Regions from separate parts of the Paenibacillus sp. UNC217MF genome, predicted to be linked through region 1. Evidence: predicted binding sites of a transcription regulator. Region 1 holds the regulator's gene; the other holds the start of a gene.

Region 1 (8,275 bases):
ACAACCCGAACTAGATAATACTAGCGTGGGGAAGTGTAGTCGACTGATTGATATAAGCTGCGGCTTCGTCATGTTCGTCATTGCATGAAGCCATGTCATACCCTTGTATCCTCAAGCGTAACTGCACCGACTCACGGTGCAGTTTTTTTGTTGTCTGCTGACCACATATTGATTCGTCAGGGAGGATATAAGTTATGAGTCAGTTATCTTGCGGTACGAGCCGCATCGTTGGTTGTCGCTTTTCTATCTATCCGATGAGCGATCGCTTCGTTGACCTTATTTTGGGAGCGTTGCGAGACACAGACATGTCTAAGGTATGGTGCCATACCGATGATGTCAGCACCTGGGTTCGTGGGCGTAGTGAACATGTATTCGATGTCGTTCAGTCAATCTTTTTACATAGCGCGGCAAGTGGAGAACATGTTGTGCTGAATGCTACCTTCTCTGTTGGCTGTCCGGGCGACACACAAGGAGATGCCTTCATGAATACGGACGAAATTCGAATGAATGCGGAACGGTATCAAGCGATTCCTCTCAAGGTCGCTGCTCATTTTGCGCTCTACCCGCTCGGAACGGCAGATTACATGGATACGATCTATGAGATCATTGGCCTTGCTAAGGAAGAAGGCACTTTCGATGAGAGCGCTCATTATGCAAGCCGCTTAGAAGGAGATGCACAGCGAGTATTTACTACACTTGAGAACGCGTTTAATCGGGCGAGAAAATCAGACAAGTCCCATGTAGTGATGACAACTACGATGTCAGCCAACAGCCCTTCCACAAGGTAGCAGCTGAAGATAAAGAATTTCCAAAATGCAAATTACAAACCAAACGGACTCATCCGATCATCGTTCTAAGAAAAGAGGAATGTTCATGAATTCGCGAAACAGCCAATGGAAATTACGAGATATTGTCGTTCTCAGTTCATTATCTGTTGTGTTTGCCGTCATTTATCTGCTCTTCTTGCAATTAGGCAATGTGCTTGTTGGCTTTATGGGGCCGATGGGATATGAAGTCATCTTCGGCATTTGGTTTATCGTATCGATCATCGCTACCTATATTATCCGCAAGCCCGGGGCTGCCGTCATTTCTGAGACAGTCGCTGGACTGATTGAGGTATTAATCGGCAACGCCGTAGGGCCTATTTTGATTGTATCCGCCCTAATTCAAGGTTTGGGTGCCGAAGCCGTATTTGCCGCTACAAGATATCGGAATTATTCAACCAAAGTGCTTATGCTGGCTGGGGTGGGCTCCGCTGTATTCAGCTTCGCGTGGGGGTATTTCCGCAGCGGTTATGCGGCCTACTCTGTTGGTCTCATCCTCGCGATGTTCGTCGTTCGCTGTATAAGTGGCGCACTCCTCTCGGGTCTGCTTGGCAAATGGATTGCGGACGCCTTGGCCAATACAGGAGTTCTTAGAAGCTTCCCAATTGCAAAGGGGCAGCGATAACATGGCAAGCCCAGCGCTTCTCATTCCCAATCACCCAGCACAATCGACCTTACAACGTGACGCCGAGCATGGAGCTCTTATTGCACTGGAAGCCACTGATCTGACACTCGCCTTCGAGACCGAAGGCAAGCCTGTCTTATCCAACATCAATGTCACCCTGCATGAGGGGGAAACCGTTCTGCTGTTGGGCCCAAGTGGCTGTGGCAAGAGCTCGCTAGCCTTTTGCCTTACCGGGCTATATCCACATGCAATAGACAGTCTAGTTGAAGGCAGTGTCCTCGTGTACGGCAAGCCAATCGAACAGTACGATTCCGGTGCAGCGGCCCAGCATATCGGAATTGTATTTCAAGATTTCGAAAGTCAGTTCTGTATGCTGCGTGTAGAAGAGGAAATAGCCTTTTGCCTAGAAAATCGGGATTGTCCTCGAACTGAGATGGAATCCATAATTCAAGAGGTATTAGAAAAGGTAGGATTGCTCGCATGGCGTCATGCGTATATCCACGAGCTGTCGGGAGGCATGAAGCAGAAGCTGGCTCTCGCCTGCGCTCTAGCCCTTCGCGTGCACATGCTTGTATTGGATGAGCCCACATCGAATCTCGATCCGTATACAAGACATCAATTTGCTGTACTCATTTCAGAACTGGCACGCAAGGAAGGGATGGCTCTGCTCATCATTGAGCACCAATTGGACGATTGGATCGGCATGGCGAATCGCCTGATCGTGATGGATGAGGATGGAGCTCTCGTCTTTGACGGGCTTCCTGCCTCTTACTTCAAGCATCATGCAGCTGAAGCCAAGTCACGTGGTATCTGGCTCCCGCAAGCGCTGGAACTGCAGCAATTCATCCGTGAGCGGTTTAATCGCAGCAACAGTAGCGATGGCAACAACGATGACGATAGTAGCAATATTAGCGATTTCAGCAATTATGATGATCAGTTCGTTCGTCAGCGTCTCACAGCCGCGGACCCTGCACTCACAGACGAGGATCTCTTGAAGCTGCTGCTGTCGCTCCCTAAATTCGCACAGCAGGATGTGATGCGCATCCTAACATCAGCTCAATCGAACGGTTCCCCACGAAAACCTGAGGAAGTCTTGCAAGCGCACAACCTTGTCTATTGGCGTAAAGGGAGAGTAATCCTCGATCACGTGTCCCTTACTCTGCATTCAGGGGAATGGGTAGCACTTGTTGGTTCAAACGGAGCTGGGAAATCTACCCTCGCCTCCCTCTTATCTGGATTGACACAGCCGGATGAAGGTCAAATCATTCTGAATGGCATGCCTCTTCATCGATATGCAGAGCGGGAGCTGAGAGCCTTCATCGGATATGTATTCCAGAATCCAGAGCATCAGTTCATTACTGATACCGTGTTCGATGAACTTGCATTCGGGATGCGCTTGCAGCTTCTGAGCGAAGAAGAAGTACAGCAGCATGTTGGAGAAGCCTTGACACGCTTCCGCTTGAACAAGGTTGCCAATGCCAATCCCTTCTCCATCAGCCAAGGACAGAAGCGAAGACTTAGTGTCGCTTCCGTTCTTACCGACAGCCAACAGCTATTGTTATGCGATGAGCCGACATATGGACAAGACGCTTATACATCCAAGCAGCTGATGGACACCCTGCAAGCACGAACCCAAGCAGGCGCAACTGTCCTGATGATCACGCATGATATGGAGTGGGTTCAGACCTATGCCGACCGAATTATTGTGCTAGATGAAGGTTGCATACAGTTTGACGGCAGCCCTTCCAAGCTGTGGAAGGAGCACCCTGAGCTCGTGGAGAAGTGTCATCTGCGTATGCCGATGAACTTCGCGGTGACATCTCGCTTACTTGTACAGACTACAGGTATCGAAGGAGGAGATCATCCTGATACTCCGTGATTGGAATCCAAGCATTAAGGGGCTTGCGATCATTATAGCGGTTATTATGCTGTCGTTGACATTCGATCCGGTTACACCGCTTGCAGCACTTGTCTACATCGTTCTATTTACATTCCTATTAGGGAACATATCATGGCGTAAATGGCTGCTTAGCTTCTGCCCCTTCCTCATTATGGGCATCGGCTACGTGTGGACGGCTCTCGTCTTCCCGCGTTCTGCCGATCCCGCTTCAAGTGCCATTCTATGGCAGTGGGGGTCGTTCATCATTACAGAGGCCACGTTCCAGCAGGCGGTATCACTCGGACTCAGAGTGCTTATCTTCTCCGCCTTGTCGCTCATCTTCATCTTGACGACAGATCCTGTTCGCTTCATACTGAGCCTGATGCAGCAGTGCAAGCTGTCGCCCAAGTGGGCATACGGTATTCTGGCAGGCTATCGCTTCCTACCCTTCTTCAAGGAAGAACTGCGCATCATACAGGATGCCCACCGCATGCGAGGCATAGAACGGGAGCGTGGCTGGAAGAGCAAGCTGCGGGCATGGAAGCGTCATGCAATTCCACTGCTTGCTTCAGCTATCCGCAAGTCGGAGCGTGTAGCTGCCGCCATGATATCGAAGGGATTCACAGGCCGACGTGGAAGAGCTTATTATGTGAAGCTTCGAGTTACATGGAAGGATTGGGCCTTACTCTTCCTTCTGCTAGGCGGAATCGCGTTATGCTACTACGTATCCTGGAAACTTGGGTTCGTACAATGGTATCAAGGACAATTGTGACACATTATGACACCCTTTTCGTACATCATGCATAACATATCTAAGCACATTGTATGTTCCGCTATTATGCGAAAAGGAGGTCTTTCTATGCCTAAAAAAATCACGCCTAAGAAGATCACGTCTAAGACGTTATCCCCCCATTACTCCAAAAGTGTAAAGTTCTTGAAAAAATTCGTAAAGATAAAGGCCAAAAACGGTAACATATATACAGGCACCATCGTGAAAGTAGATAAAAAGAGAGTGTACTTAAAGGTCAACTCCGTAAAGCATGCGGGAAAAGTACACACTTCATTTTTCCCTTTCATCTTGCCGTTGGTGCTCTTCGATCTCCTTGCTATCGTGCTGCTTGATACCCGTAGACGAATTATTTTTTAACGACCTATTCTCCCTCAAATGTTTGAGGGAGTTTTTATTTGCACGACAAACTCACGAACAATTCGAGATAACGCTCCAGCTCCTCAAAACGGGGAAAATGCCCGCTACGATGGAAAGTCGTCTGCAATGTAGATCTGTAGTTATTTATAACCCACACTACAATTGATTGATCGACAAAATACAAAGAACCCCTCAAGCAGATTACTGCTTAAGAGGTTCTCATTTGAATTATTTATCTGAGTGTTCGCCAAGGGCGTTCTTCGACAGAAGATGATTCAGTTCCTTCATAAACATGCTGATATCCTTGAACTGACGATAGACCGATGCGAACCGCACATAAGCAACTTCATCTACTGGATAGAGCTGCTCCATGACGAAATCACCGATGACACGGCTGTCTACCTCCGCATGGGCGGTATCGCGCAGCTGCTTCTCGACCTCCGAAGCAATCATCTCCAGCCGTTCCACAGATACGGGACGCTTCTCACAGGCACGAATAAGTCCGCGCAGCATCTTATCCCTACTGAACTCTTCCCTGCTTCCATCCTTCTTAATAACGATGAGCGGAGTCTCCTCCACCATCTCGAATGTAGTAAAGCGTCTGCTGCACAGCTCGCACTCCCGCCTGCGGCGAATAGACTTATTGTCGTTCGCTGGACGAGAATCAAGTACCTTTGTTCCTAAGTGGTCACAATAAGGACACTTCATTTTCGTTCCTCCGTTCTACTCTTGATGTTATCACAATTCACTTTTTAAAAAGTTACCAGTGGTTACCTGTAATGATCTTTGAAAGAATGCACACAATACAATTACCAACCGCAAGGAGGTGAATCAAATGAGCCAAAACAATCGTTCCAGCAACAACTTGGTCGTACCTCAAGCGACAGCAGCTCTTGAACAAATGAAGTTCGAGATCGCACAAGAGTTGGGCATTGCCATCCCATCTGACGGATACTATGGCAACATGGCAACTCGTGACACGGGTTCTATCGGGGGTTACATCACGAAGCGCCTTGTCCAAATCGCTGAACAATCTCTTGCAGGTCAATACAAATAATGACGGAAGAAGCGTCGGACATCATGCGCGATAACGGTATCGGCTTGTCCGATGCTTCTTCTTCATTCTACTTCATTTTCGGATAGATGTTTTTATACTTATCATAATAATGGATAACACGCTGTACGTACAACTTTGTTTCCCCATATGGAATTTGCTGCTTGGCTGTGTCATAGCTGCCGTCCCATACTTTGTTGCGAATCCATTTGTTCACATTGCCGGGACCCGCGTTGTAAGCAGCGATCGCCGCGATCCAATTCTCATTGAATTGCTTATGCAGCGATTTCAGATACCATGTGCCAATAAGAATATTGGGGTCGGCCGTATTTTTCAACTCGTCCAAAGACCAACGATTATTCATCTTCAGCTGCTCCATCGCCCATGTGGCCGTTTCCGGCATCAGCTGCATGACTCCAATCGCTCCCTTGCGAGATTCGCGCCCCGCTTGGAAGTTCGTCTCCACTCGAATGATAGCAGCCACAAGCAGAGGATCTACATCATATTGAGCTGCATATTTGCGGATCTCGTCTTCATATGCAATCGGGTACATCCATCTCCCCAGCCATTGCGACTGAACGAACAGCAAGAACAGCATGCCCAAAAACAACAGCAATAGCACTCTCTTTTTGCGGAGCATTTTCATCATACGATTCATAGCAAGCCTTTCTCCGACCAGAAATGGTCGAGCTGCTTGATCGTATCTTCCAACGAACCGCTATTGTCGATAATAATGTCCGCCAGCTCTCGCTTTTTCTCCATACTCCACTGAGCATTCAGCCTCTGTTCAGCTTCGCGCTCGCTCCAACCGTCCCGTTCCATTAGACGCTGTAATTGAACACTTTTTGGAACATACACTACCAATATCGAATCGAACATCTCGCTTAGACCTGACTCATACAGGAGCGGTATATCAACGACAACAAGACGTTCTGGATGGTCCGTCTCATATTGATGCATTTGACGCTGGATTTCCTTCCGGATAGCCGGGTGGGTGATGCTTTCTAACGCTTTGCGACTTGTCTCATCTGCAAAGACAACCTCCCCTAATCGCTTCCGATTGAGCGTTCCGTCCGCAAGCAGCATGTCCGATCCGAAATGCACCGCAATTTGTTCCAACACGGGACTGCCAGGGAGAACGACTTCCCTGGCAATCTTATCAGCATCAACCAGCAGAGCGCCTCGCTCCACTAGTAATCGGGAGACGGTGCTCTTGCCGGAAGCAATGCCTCCGGTTAACCCGATGTTCATGCCTTCACCTCATTCTATAATAATGCCGCTTACGTCAGCAGCTTAATAATCCCCATTATAATTAACATCAGTCCTGGCACAAATGACAGCTTCCCAATCCAGCGCGCGCCTGCGAATGCAATCCCAACATGAATGCCGAGTCGCAGAAATATGCCGCTGAATAAGGCAATAACAATCGCGGTCATGAGTGCAGGATAGCCTAACAGCGCGGCTCCTATACCCGCTCCAAATGCATCCAACGACAACGCTACTCCAAGCCACGCAGCCTCTATTGCACTAATGGTGCCCGAACGATCCATGTCCGCTGCGCTTGGAGTCTTCAATATTTGAATGACAACGCCCAAGCTCTTCAATTGAATGCGCACCACTTGCTTCGGCTCATCCCCCATCGGAATAGATGGAACTGAAGAGGATTGAACAACTGCTGATATATGCATCTGATCTGCTGCCGCATCTTCACTGCTTACTATGTGATCCAACGGATCATCCTCATCGTGCGATGAGCGAAGCAGCTGCAGGATAGCCCAACAGCCAATCCCGACAAGAATAAGTGATCCGATCCATTGAGCTACAGCAGGAGATACATACTGAATAAGCAAGTTTCCTACTTGCATCGACAGTAGAATGACCAGTCCAGAGCAGCATGCAATGACAGCAATTGAAGTCCAAGGGATGCGGAGCCGGCGCAATCCGTAGGTCATTCCTACTCCGAAGCTATCCAGACTCAAGGCAAAAGCCAGGATGAACAAAGATACTGTATGAATAAGCAACTACCGTTCCCTCCCGCTAGGCAGTTCCCAAGCTAGTGCAAACTAGCGTACAACTCACAGCTCAGGAATCCCGATTTACCATATCATATGGGCAAGAGTGGATAAGAGTGCTTATTCAACTTTTCAGTTTACCTAGGTTTCCATTACTTAGAACGATGCTGGCATACCGGGCAGTAATGGGTCCCCCGACCGCCGACTACTGTCTTCTCAATGATACTGCCGCATTGAACACAAGGTTGCCCTTGACGTCCATACATTTGCAGCTGATGCTGGAACATCCCCATTTCCCCTTGGCCATTTACATATGACTTGATGGAGGAGCCGCCAGCTTCAACCGCATCTTGAAGGGTTTCAATAATCGCGCGATGCAGAAGCGCGTACTCTTCATCCGTAAGCTCATCTGCCGCACGATTTGGGTGAATGCCTGCTCTGAACAGAGCTTCATCCACATAAATATTTCCGATTCCTACTACGATGTGCTGGTTCAGCAGGACTGGCTTAATAAAGCTGCGCCGTCTTCTCATCGCTTCCGCGAAGCGTTCGGCAGTAAATTCAGGAGACAAGGGTTCTACTCCCAGCTTATGAAGAGGAGGCTGCTCCCATTCCTCTCCTGCTGCGAATAGATGCATCGTGCCGAATTGGCGGACATCCTTATAACGCAGCTCGGTACCGTCATCGAAATGGAAAATAACATGCGTATGCTTCTCAACTGGCTCATTAGCAGC
Region 2 (8,275 bases), 150 kb from region 1:
TAAGTGTATAGGATGCGATCAGGATTTTATAAACTGTCATCTCACGGACAGTTCTCGTCCGCTTTAGCATCTCATATTGCATCTCATTTTAAACGATTGGGTGAGCATATGTTTTTGGAAAGTATGGAACGTTAACAGCCTCTTAAGGATAAAACTTAAGAGGTTTATTTATTTCCACTTGCTTTAATCAATTAACTTATTAAATCATTCCCCTAAGCCCCTCGCTTTTTTCCTAAAGAGCCTAAAGCAGAGCCTGCCCTAATTGTAATATGACGCTGGGATGCGCCCCCTTGCTTGAACAGATGAAGAGAGCGCTCTTCCCAATTAGAACATGGATTGATAGAACATAACTGCATCACAGATGCGTGATGCAATGAGCGTCTGAGTTCGTGGTTCAGTTAGCAGCTTGCGATCCCGATCATTGCTAATAAACCCGGCCTCAACAATCACTGCTGGCTGCTCCACCCGCTTGAGCAAATAATAAGTAGGGCCGAGCTCTGGCTGCTTATGCGATGCAAAGATTGGATTCAATGATTGTTGTATAAACCAAGCGAGCATTCGGCTTCGCCCTTCCTTCTGATGCAGCACAATCGGGCCGCGTGCAGCTTTGTTTTTGTTCCAATTGACATGAATGCTGATGAATACGGATACGGGGAGTTCTTGACTTAGCTGCCGACGCTGTGCAAGATCCTTGCGATGTCTAGAGCGGGTGGCTGACCAACGGTTATCATCGCTAAGCGCATAATCACCGGTTCGGTTGACAATGACCGGAATGCCCCTCGATTTCAGCATAAGATACAACTTCTGAGCGATAGCTAAATTAATGTCCTTCTCCAAGATATTGCCGTGAGTTGTTCCTCCATCAATTCCCCCATGTCCTGCATCAATTAAGACCAGCTTAGAGAAGGGAAGACTCGGAAGTGATCCAATTGGTTCTGTATTGGGTGGAACAGCTGCTGCAATAGGTTCAGGGATTGCGTCCACGGCTGACTCCTGATATACGGCTGTCTCATTTGTGGCGGCAGCACGTCCAGCATGTCCGACCCCAATATTAGCGGTACACCCGATGACAATAGCTATAATGCCAGCGACCATTCGGCGCAATCGCGATGCACATGACGGTTGATGTAGCATGAAGCAATCCCTTCTTTCTGTCACATGGTCAACATAATCACTCCATCTTTATCGTGTACAGCGAAGCACAACCTCATTCCTGCCAATTTGGGTTGGTGCGCCGTAGATCTGGGTATCCTAAGAATGACGGGGCGAGGCAGCCAAGAGATAACGACGAGAGGATTGAGAACCGTTATGGCTAAAGCAGGAAAAGGAGAAGACTTGATTAAATACATTACACAACGCGTTGTCACCTATATGGATACGCCGGTTGAAGCGCGTCGGGAGCGTCAAATGGAGCGGAAAAATCGTGCAAAGGAATCGTGGCAAACGAAGTGGTTCGGAATGGTGCCATTCGGAGTTAAAATGTGGGCTGGCCAATGGGGGAGTGCAAGCAAGCCTCTGCTCAAGCGGGCCAGAGAACTAAATGTGCTCCGACTATTGCGCAAACAAGTCAAAACAGCCTCAAATTCTCCATCATCAGGATCTGGGACGCCTTCTCAACCTTAGGCAAAAAAAGGGGCACGCCTTTGAAGGTCGTGCCTCTTTGCAAGGATCAAGCTATGAACATATTTTTATGACTGTGGAATAAATGCCCCCGCCTGCAGTGCATCTGAGGAGGGGAGCCAGCGTATGGATTTCATGTCTTGAGAAGCGACGATTACATACACATTGTCGCTTGTTTTTGTCAAATCGCTTGAATTGCTCTGACCATCTCTATTTCCTCCTCCAAACATCCATCTCTGAATCCCGATATACGAAAAAGGTTGATTAACAGCCCCGCCACTTATGCGCTGTACATAAACCCAATTTTGATCACGATAAGTAAGAGGAAGCTCCTTAGAGCTATTTATAGATAGCTTAGTCATCCAGTTCACTTTCTCATAGGGATCAAATGGTGCAATCAAACTGCTTGAAGAGGCAACCTCGCTGTAGCTCTGCGAGGAGGCGGCGGCATGAGAGGATAGCAATTGTATTGGAAGCAATCGTTCCTTGCTGTCCATGCGTTTAGATTGACTCGCTGAGGGCTGACTCAACAAGGTCGGGCTATCATTTGCATCTCGCTTTGTTGGCGCTGGTGCATACTGCTTCGGCAGCGGGAGCCATTCTCCACTTTGCGCATCAAGCCAATCAACGTTCCCGTTGTGCCATTCCACTCGCCATACGGTAAGCAGCGGGGCTAGCTGGTACGGGTAAATGCTCGTTACATGAACTTCCTTATTATGTTCCTCAGCAAGCTGCTGCTGTCGATCTAACAATGCATCCTGTAAGGTTGATTCATCGAAGGGCTGCTGTTCGCCAATCCCATATTCCGACAGTCGTATTCGACCATCGGCATCTGCCTGTAGAATCATATATCCAATTTGCTTTTGCTTGTCCATGACGCGGATGAACCACCCATGCATGCCAGGGCCAAGAGGGAAGCGTTCTGTATCTGCATGCTCCCATTGCTGGAATGGGGCCTTCTTGGCGAGCTGCTGCTGATAGTGGATAATTGCTTCATCAATCTGTTTGTTCTCTCCACCCCCTGATAGCGGGGTCAAAGATGCGGGTGCAGATTGGAAGGTGTGATAGGTAGACGAAGCAGAAGTAGACGTCAAGATGATCGAATGTTCACTAAATAAGGATTGTTGAAAGGAGAGCGGAGCATAAGCTTCGCTTACCAAGTTCTCATTGGTTCTGCCCGATAGTGGCTTGGCTTCGCTTGATGCAAACAGAATGCCGACAGTAACACTGCCAGCTACAAGGGAAGTCAGTGCAGCGGATGCGGCGATATAAGCCAATTTCGTCCACCAAGGTTCATTATTCATGCGAATCACCTCTAATTTCCGTTGTTACAGGCTTTCTGTATCGGTTGCTGTTAGTTGATTTCCTTAATTGTAAAGGACAAGCTCTAAAAATGGTGTCGTTCCATTGTTCAGGTGCTTGTCCTTTACACGTTCTATTTTTGCCGCAATGTGGCGTTTCTGCACTGTTCATGATTGATAGGCTTAGGCCAATGTCGAAGGAAGATGAATCAGACCTGCATTGAGAAAATTGACCGCAATCCGAGGCTCGAATTGCCACCGAATCTCTTGGCACCTCATGTCATATTGCTGCTGGATCTGTTCTTGTTTCGAAGGGGAATTTGTATTCCCTTGTTCGGGATCAGTGTCGGAATCATCTCCGCCATGCTTGTCCTTGTTGGATGGCATATTCGCAGCCTGCTCGGCATCGGTGCTGAATTGCTGAAGCTGAGGTTCGTAATAAGACTTCAATCTCGCAAGCTCTTCTTCCAATCGTTCTGACGCCTCCACAGCCCATGTATTGTCATAGGTAGAGATGAGATCGATTAAATGTCTTTCTACAGCCTCGCGGGCTTGTTGAATAGACAACGACCAAGGCGCAACATGCACATTGGAAGGAAGCTTAGGGGACAAGGGCATGGACAGCAGTTGTTCCATGAAGTCAGTCCGGATGCGTCCCGTTACAAGAGATATTCCGAACGAATGAATTTCCTCTCTCTTCAGATCGCAAGCAAATTCGACGTTAAGATTTAAGAGAAGCCATGGCTCATATGCAGTAGAACGCTTACTACCTCGTGTGGAACTACTTGCAGCAGTACTGCTGGCATTGGCTGGTTCAGCGAACAATTGAATGAAGCTACCCTCTTCATGAACCGCTTGCATGATGCTCGACAACCGCCGGCTACCGAAGGTAACATCCTCGCGTGGAATTCGCCCTATGCCTCCACCGCCGCCTGTGAAGGCGGGTGCTACGCCGAAGTAGCGACCGAGGATGGAGTCGCCGGGGGCTGTACCGGCAGGGGTAGAGCCCGGAGGCGGAGCAATAGTTGCACCAGTTGGCGGAGCTGTGGCGTTACCCGCAGGTGGCAGGACTGGCGGGGCAGAAGGTCCACGAGGAGGTTCAGGCGGCATCGCAGAAGGATCGAATACGAAGGTGAATCGCATCGTCTCGGGCTCTGCCCCTGTGCGATCAACGAAACCCCAATAGTAGGGACGGTTCGTAAGCTTCCGATCGGCTCGTTCTGACAGCTTCACGGTTACACTGGCAGGTGAGGTCTCCATGATATGACAATCGGTGGCCTCCAAATAATCGAGCACAAATCGTCGTACTTGCTCCGTATTCATTCCTTCCTACCTCCTATTCCTGTCATCATCCTTCAATCTCGGCACTCATGTTATGCAGGAGATTACTTATTGCTGCACTCTTCTCGTCGTCTTCCATATCTATTTCTTCACGTATCGCATTTAACGAATTGCCTAAACGCTCCACCTCGGTGCGAATCAGATCTTCCGAATCCGATTCCAGAAGAATGCGGGAGAGGCTCTTCTCGAGAGAATCCTGCTTCTCGAACCGTTCCAGGATCATGTCGAGACTGCCGATGACCATCTCGAACATGTTGATTTTCTCATGAAGCAGGTTCAATATATATTCTTCAATCGTTCCTTGCGTTGATAGGTTGTAGATCTTCACATCATTGTTCTGACCAAGCCGATGTACCCTACCAATCCGCTGCTCTACGCGCATCGGGTTCCATGGCAAATCAAAATTAATCATATGATGGCAGAACTGCAGATTGATACCTTCGCCCCCGGCTTCTGTTGCAATCATGACCTGTGCCCGTCCGCGGAAAAGATCCATCATCCAATCCTTCTTGCCGCGGTTCATCCCTCCGCTGTAAGGAACTGCGACTAGACCGGCATTGCGGAAATACTGCAGCAAGTACTCCTGGGTAGCTCTGTATTCGGTAAACACGATAACTTTTTCATTAATCTCGCGAATAATGTTCATCGCCGTTTCGGCTTTAGTATTCGCATTAATGCCTTTAATGAGATCGACAAGATCCCAGATATAATTGCGAATAGGGGAGTCCTCGGCAAGCTTCTTTGACAAATTCACGAGTGTTAAGAAGACGGCATCCCGACTGGAGCATACTTCCCGCTGCAGCGTAATGAGGGAGAACATGCTGCCGATATCCCCGCTGCTTGTTCGATATTGCTCCTTTACAAATCGAGTGACTCCATCATAGAGCGCCTGTTCTTCCGGCGAGAGGGTGAGTGGAACATTCTTAACGATGCGCTTCGTAAAATGAACATTGCCTTCACCTCTGCGATTGCGCACCATGACCTTCGATAGCTCGCTCTGGAGCATGCCCTCATTCTTCGGCATCCGCTTGTCTGCGACGAAGTTCGTGCTGAACTCCCCTTGACCGCCCAGCTGACCTGGCTTCAGCAGATTGATCAAGTTATACAACTCGTTCATATCATTCTGAACGGGTGTAGCAGTTAGCAGAAGACAGTATTTCTTGCGCAAATGCTGAATGAATTGATAGTTCGTTGTTTTCCGATTTTTCAGTTTATGGGCTTCATCAACGATTAACATATCGTATTCCTGCTCCATGAGAATTTCCTTGTGCGGATCGCGCTTAGCTGTATCCATGGAAGCGACTACGATGTCATTCGCCCATTGATATCCCTTCTTTTGGGCAATCGCGGGAATGCCGAACTTATGGTTCAGCTCACGAACCCATTGCAGCACAAGAGAGGCGGGCACTAAGATGAGCACTCGCTTCACAAGTCCACGAATCATATATTCCTTCAAAACAAGACCGGCTTCGATTGTCTTCCCGAGACCTACTTCATCGGCTAATATTGCTCTGCCTCGCATATCATGCAGCACTTTGCGGGCTGTCTCCAATTGATGCGGCAGTGGATCGACGTTTGTAATATGAGTTAAGCATTGAAGCTCGTCAAATGCATGAATTCGCTTTGCCTGCTGGGCTTCGTATGCAAGCCGGAATAAGGTCCAATCATCCCAAGGGCTGTTTTTGTCAATGCGAGCAAGAAGCTCGTCCGTCCATCCGTTCTCGATAGTAAGGGGGATGCTACCTATTGCAGCTGTGCTAGTACGGGAGGATGAGGAGGGGTTATCTCCATTATTACCCACAGCTCCCATAGATGCTTCGATTCCGGGGTAAGCTAGTGTCGTAGAAGCGTTACTCGGTGTACGAGACTCTTCGTTCGACGGCTGATACGTACGCATGTTGTCTCCCTCCCTAATCGATTCGTTATTCCTCATTACCGTGTAGTATGGACGTAATCTTCTTATTTCATAACTGTTCATACGATACGATGGAAAGAGTTTGAAATGAGGGATTTATCACAGTGTTTTTGTATATGTTGATGTAAAATGCTTTTTGGACACTAGATATAGTGTTTAGTACATACCATGTAAGCAGGTCTAACGCACGTGGTTGTCGGTAATGATTTGATGAATTGAAGAAGCCAGGAGGTCGTTCTCTTTGAATATGCCACAGAAGAAACGCTTGGAAGGATTAAGTGAGAAGATATTTCTAGATCGATATGCAAAAAAGGATGCAGATACGAATAATACCCGAGTGGGGGACGTTGTACTTGTATTAACGAAAGATGATCCGAAATTTCCGACGAAGGAGGTTGGAGAGGTTACTGCACGTAATGGCCGGAACTTATCTGTTGCACTCCGAAGCGGGGCGACCATCCAGACATCTATTGAGCATGTTACCCTGACCGTGGAGAAAACACCGGAGGAAATGTGGGATCGATTGGCATCTGCAATTGCCTCCGTTGAGACTACGGAGAAGCAAGCAGAATGGACGGACAAATTCAGATATATTCTCGATGATTGGAAGCTTGTCCCGGGTGGACGAATCGCAGCAGGAGCAGGAGCAAGTGAGGAGCTAACCTTGTTCAATTGCTATGTCATTCCGTCTCCGAAGGATAGTCGAGGCGGGATTATGCAGACGCTCTCGGAAATGACAGAGATTATGGCTCGGGGTGGCGGCGTTGGCATCAATCTATCCTCGCTTCGTCCAAGACGGGCTATTGTGCGTGGTGTTAATGGCTCATCCAGTGGAGCGGTTTCATGGGGAGGCTTATTCAGCTATACGACAGGACTTATCGAGCAGGGCGGCAGCCGGCGTGGTGCCTTAATGTTAATGATGTATGATTGGCATCCGGACATTTTGGATTTTATTACGGTGAAGCAGACTGCAGGTCAAGTGACGAATGCGAACTTATCTGTCTGTGTTAGCAATGGATTTATGAAAGCCGTGAAGGAGGACTTGGACTGGGAGCTTGTATTCCCAGATACGAGTGATCCGGACTATGATGAGCAGTGGGATGGAGATTTGGAAAAGTGGAAGAAGGCAGGCAAGCCCGTCATTCCTTATCAGACAGTTAAGGCCCGCGACATTTGGCATACGATTATAGAGTCGGCGTGGAAGTCGGCGGAACCGGGTGTTGTCTTCATGGAGCATTATAATCAGATGTCGAACAGCTGGTATTTCAACCCGATTATCTGTACGAATCCTTGTGGAGAACAGGGACTGCCGGCGTGGGGTGTCTGCAATTTATCTGCGCTCAACCTGTCCAAGTTTTATGATGCTGAGAAGCGGGATGTTGCTTGGGAGGAGCTATCGAAGGTAACGCGTTATGCGGTGCGCTTCCTCGATAACGTCATAGATAAGACTCCGTATCATTTTGAGGAGAATAAAAACAATCAACAGAAGGAGCGGCGTGTCGGGCTTGGCTCGATGGGATTGGCAGAATTGATGATCAAGCTTGGAATCCGATATGGAAGTCCTTACTCGCTCGAATTCCTTGACCGACTGTTCGGCTTTATTGCTCGCGAGGCCTACTTGGCTTCTGCGGATATTGCTGCGGAGAAAGGGGCTTTCCCTGCCTTTCAAGCAGAGCCTTACTTGTCAAGCGGCTTCATGAAGCAAATGTGCGGTGTATATCCTGAGGTCGAAGAAGCAATTCAAGCGAAGGGGATGCGTAATGTAACGGTCATTACACAAGCGCCGACGGGCAGCACGGGTACCATGGTTGGCACTTCCACCGGGATCGAGCCGTACTTCGCCTTCAAATATTACCGCCAGAGCCGTCTCGGCTATGACGAGCAGTTCGTGCCGATTGCGCAGCAATGGAAGGATGCGCATCCGAACGACCAGCTGCCAGATTACTTTGTAACAGCGATGGATCTGTCAGCAGAGGATCATATTCGTGCGCAAGCAGCGATTCAGCGCTGGGTGGACAGCTCGATTTCCAAAACGGCGAACTGTCCGAATGACTTTACTGTCGAGCAGACGAAGGAATTGTATGAACTGGCGTTCGAC

What was found. The regulator NrdR, encoded in region 1, represses ribonucleotide reductase genes. The targets are predictions, from matches to a motif close to AACACNATATATNGTGTT.
Region 2: BP95_RS31680 (adenosylcobalamin-dependent ribonucleoside-diphosphate reductase) is a predicted target of NrdR. The motif match lies at 6,317-6,334, and genes of this name have one in related genera.

What each region holds. Positions count from the first base shown of each region.
Region 1 is NZ_KK366031.1:31,651-39,925, reverse strand. It holds TPP riboswitch at 1-49, shown strand, start outside; gene BP95_RS0128535 (YkoF family thiamine/hydroxymethylpyrimidine-binding protein) at 195-788, shown strand; gene BP95_RS0128530 (ECF transporter S component) at 874-1,449, shown strand; gene BP95_RS0128525 (ABC transporter ATP-binding protein) at 1,451-3,328, shown strand; gene BP95_RS0128520 (energy-coupling factor transporter transmembrane component T family protein) at 3,315-4,100, shown strand; gene BP95_RS0128515 (hypothetical protein) at 4,188-4,475, shown strand; gene nrdR (transcriptional regulator NrdR) at 4,704-5,183, opposite strand; gene BP95_RS0128505 (alpha/beta-type small acid-soluble spore protein) at 5,311-5,532, shown strand; gene BP95_RS0128500 (lytic transglycosylase domain-containing protein) at 5,600-6,187, opposite strand; gene coaE (dephospho-CoA kinase) at 6,184-6,780, opposite strand; gene BP95_RS0128490 (MntP/YtaF family protein) at 6,810-7,550, opposite strand; gene mutM (DNA-formamidopyrimidine glycosylase) at 7,694-8,275, opposite strand, start outside.
Region 2 is NZ_KK366031.1:184,643-192,917, forward strand. It holds gene BP95_RS0129230 (hypothetical protein) at 1-3, shown strand, start outside; gene BP95_RS0129235 (N-acetylmuramoyl-L-alanine amidase) at 325-1,134, opposite strand; gene BP95_RS0129240 (YqzE family protein) at 1,309-1,623, shown strand; gene BP95_RS0129245 (hypothetical protein) at 1,689-2,924, opposite strand; gene BP95_RS0129250 (YqhG family protein) at 3,105-4,244, opposite strand; gene BP95_RS0129255 (DEAD/DEAH box helicase) at 4,270-6,159, opposite strand; gene BP95_RS31680 (adenosylcobalamin-dependent ribonucleoside-diphosphate reductase) at 6,425-8,275, shown strand, end outside.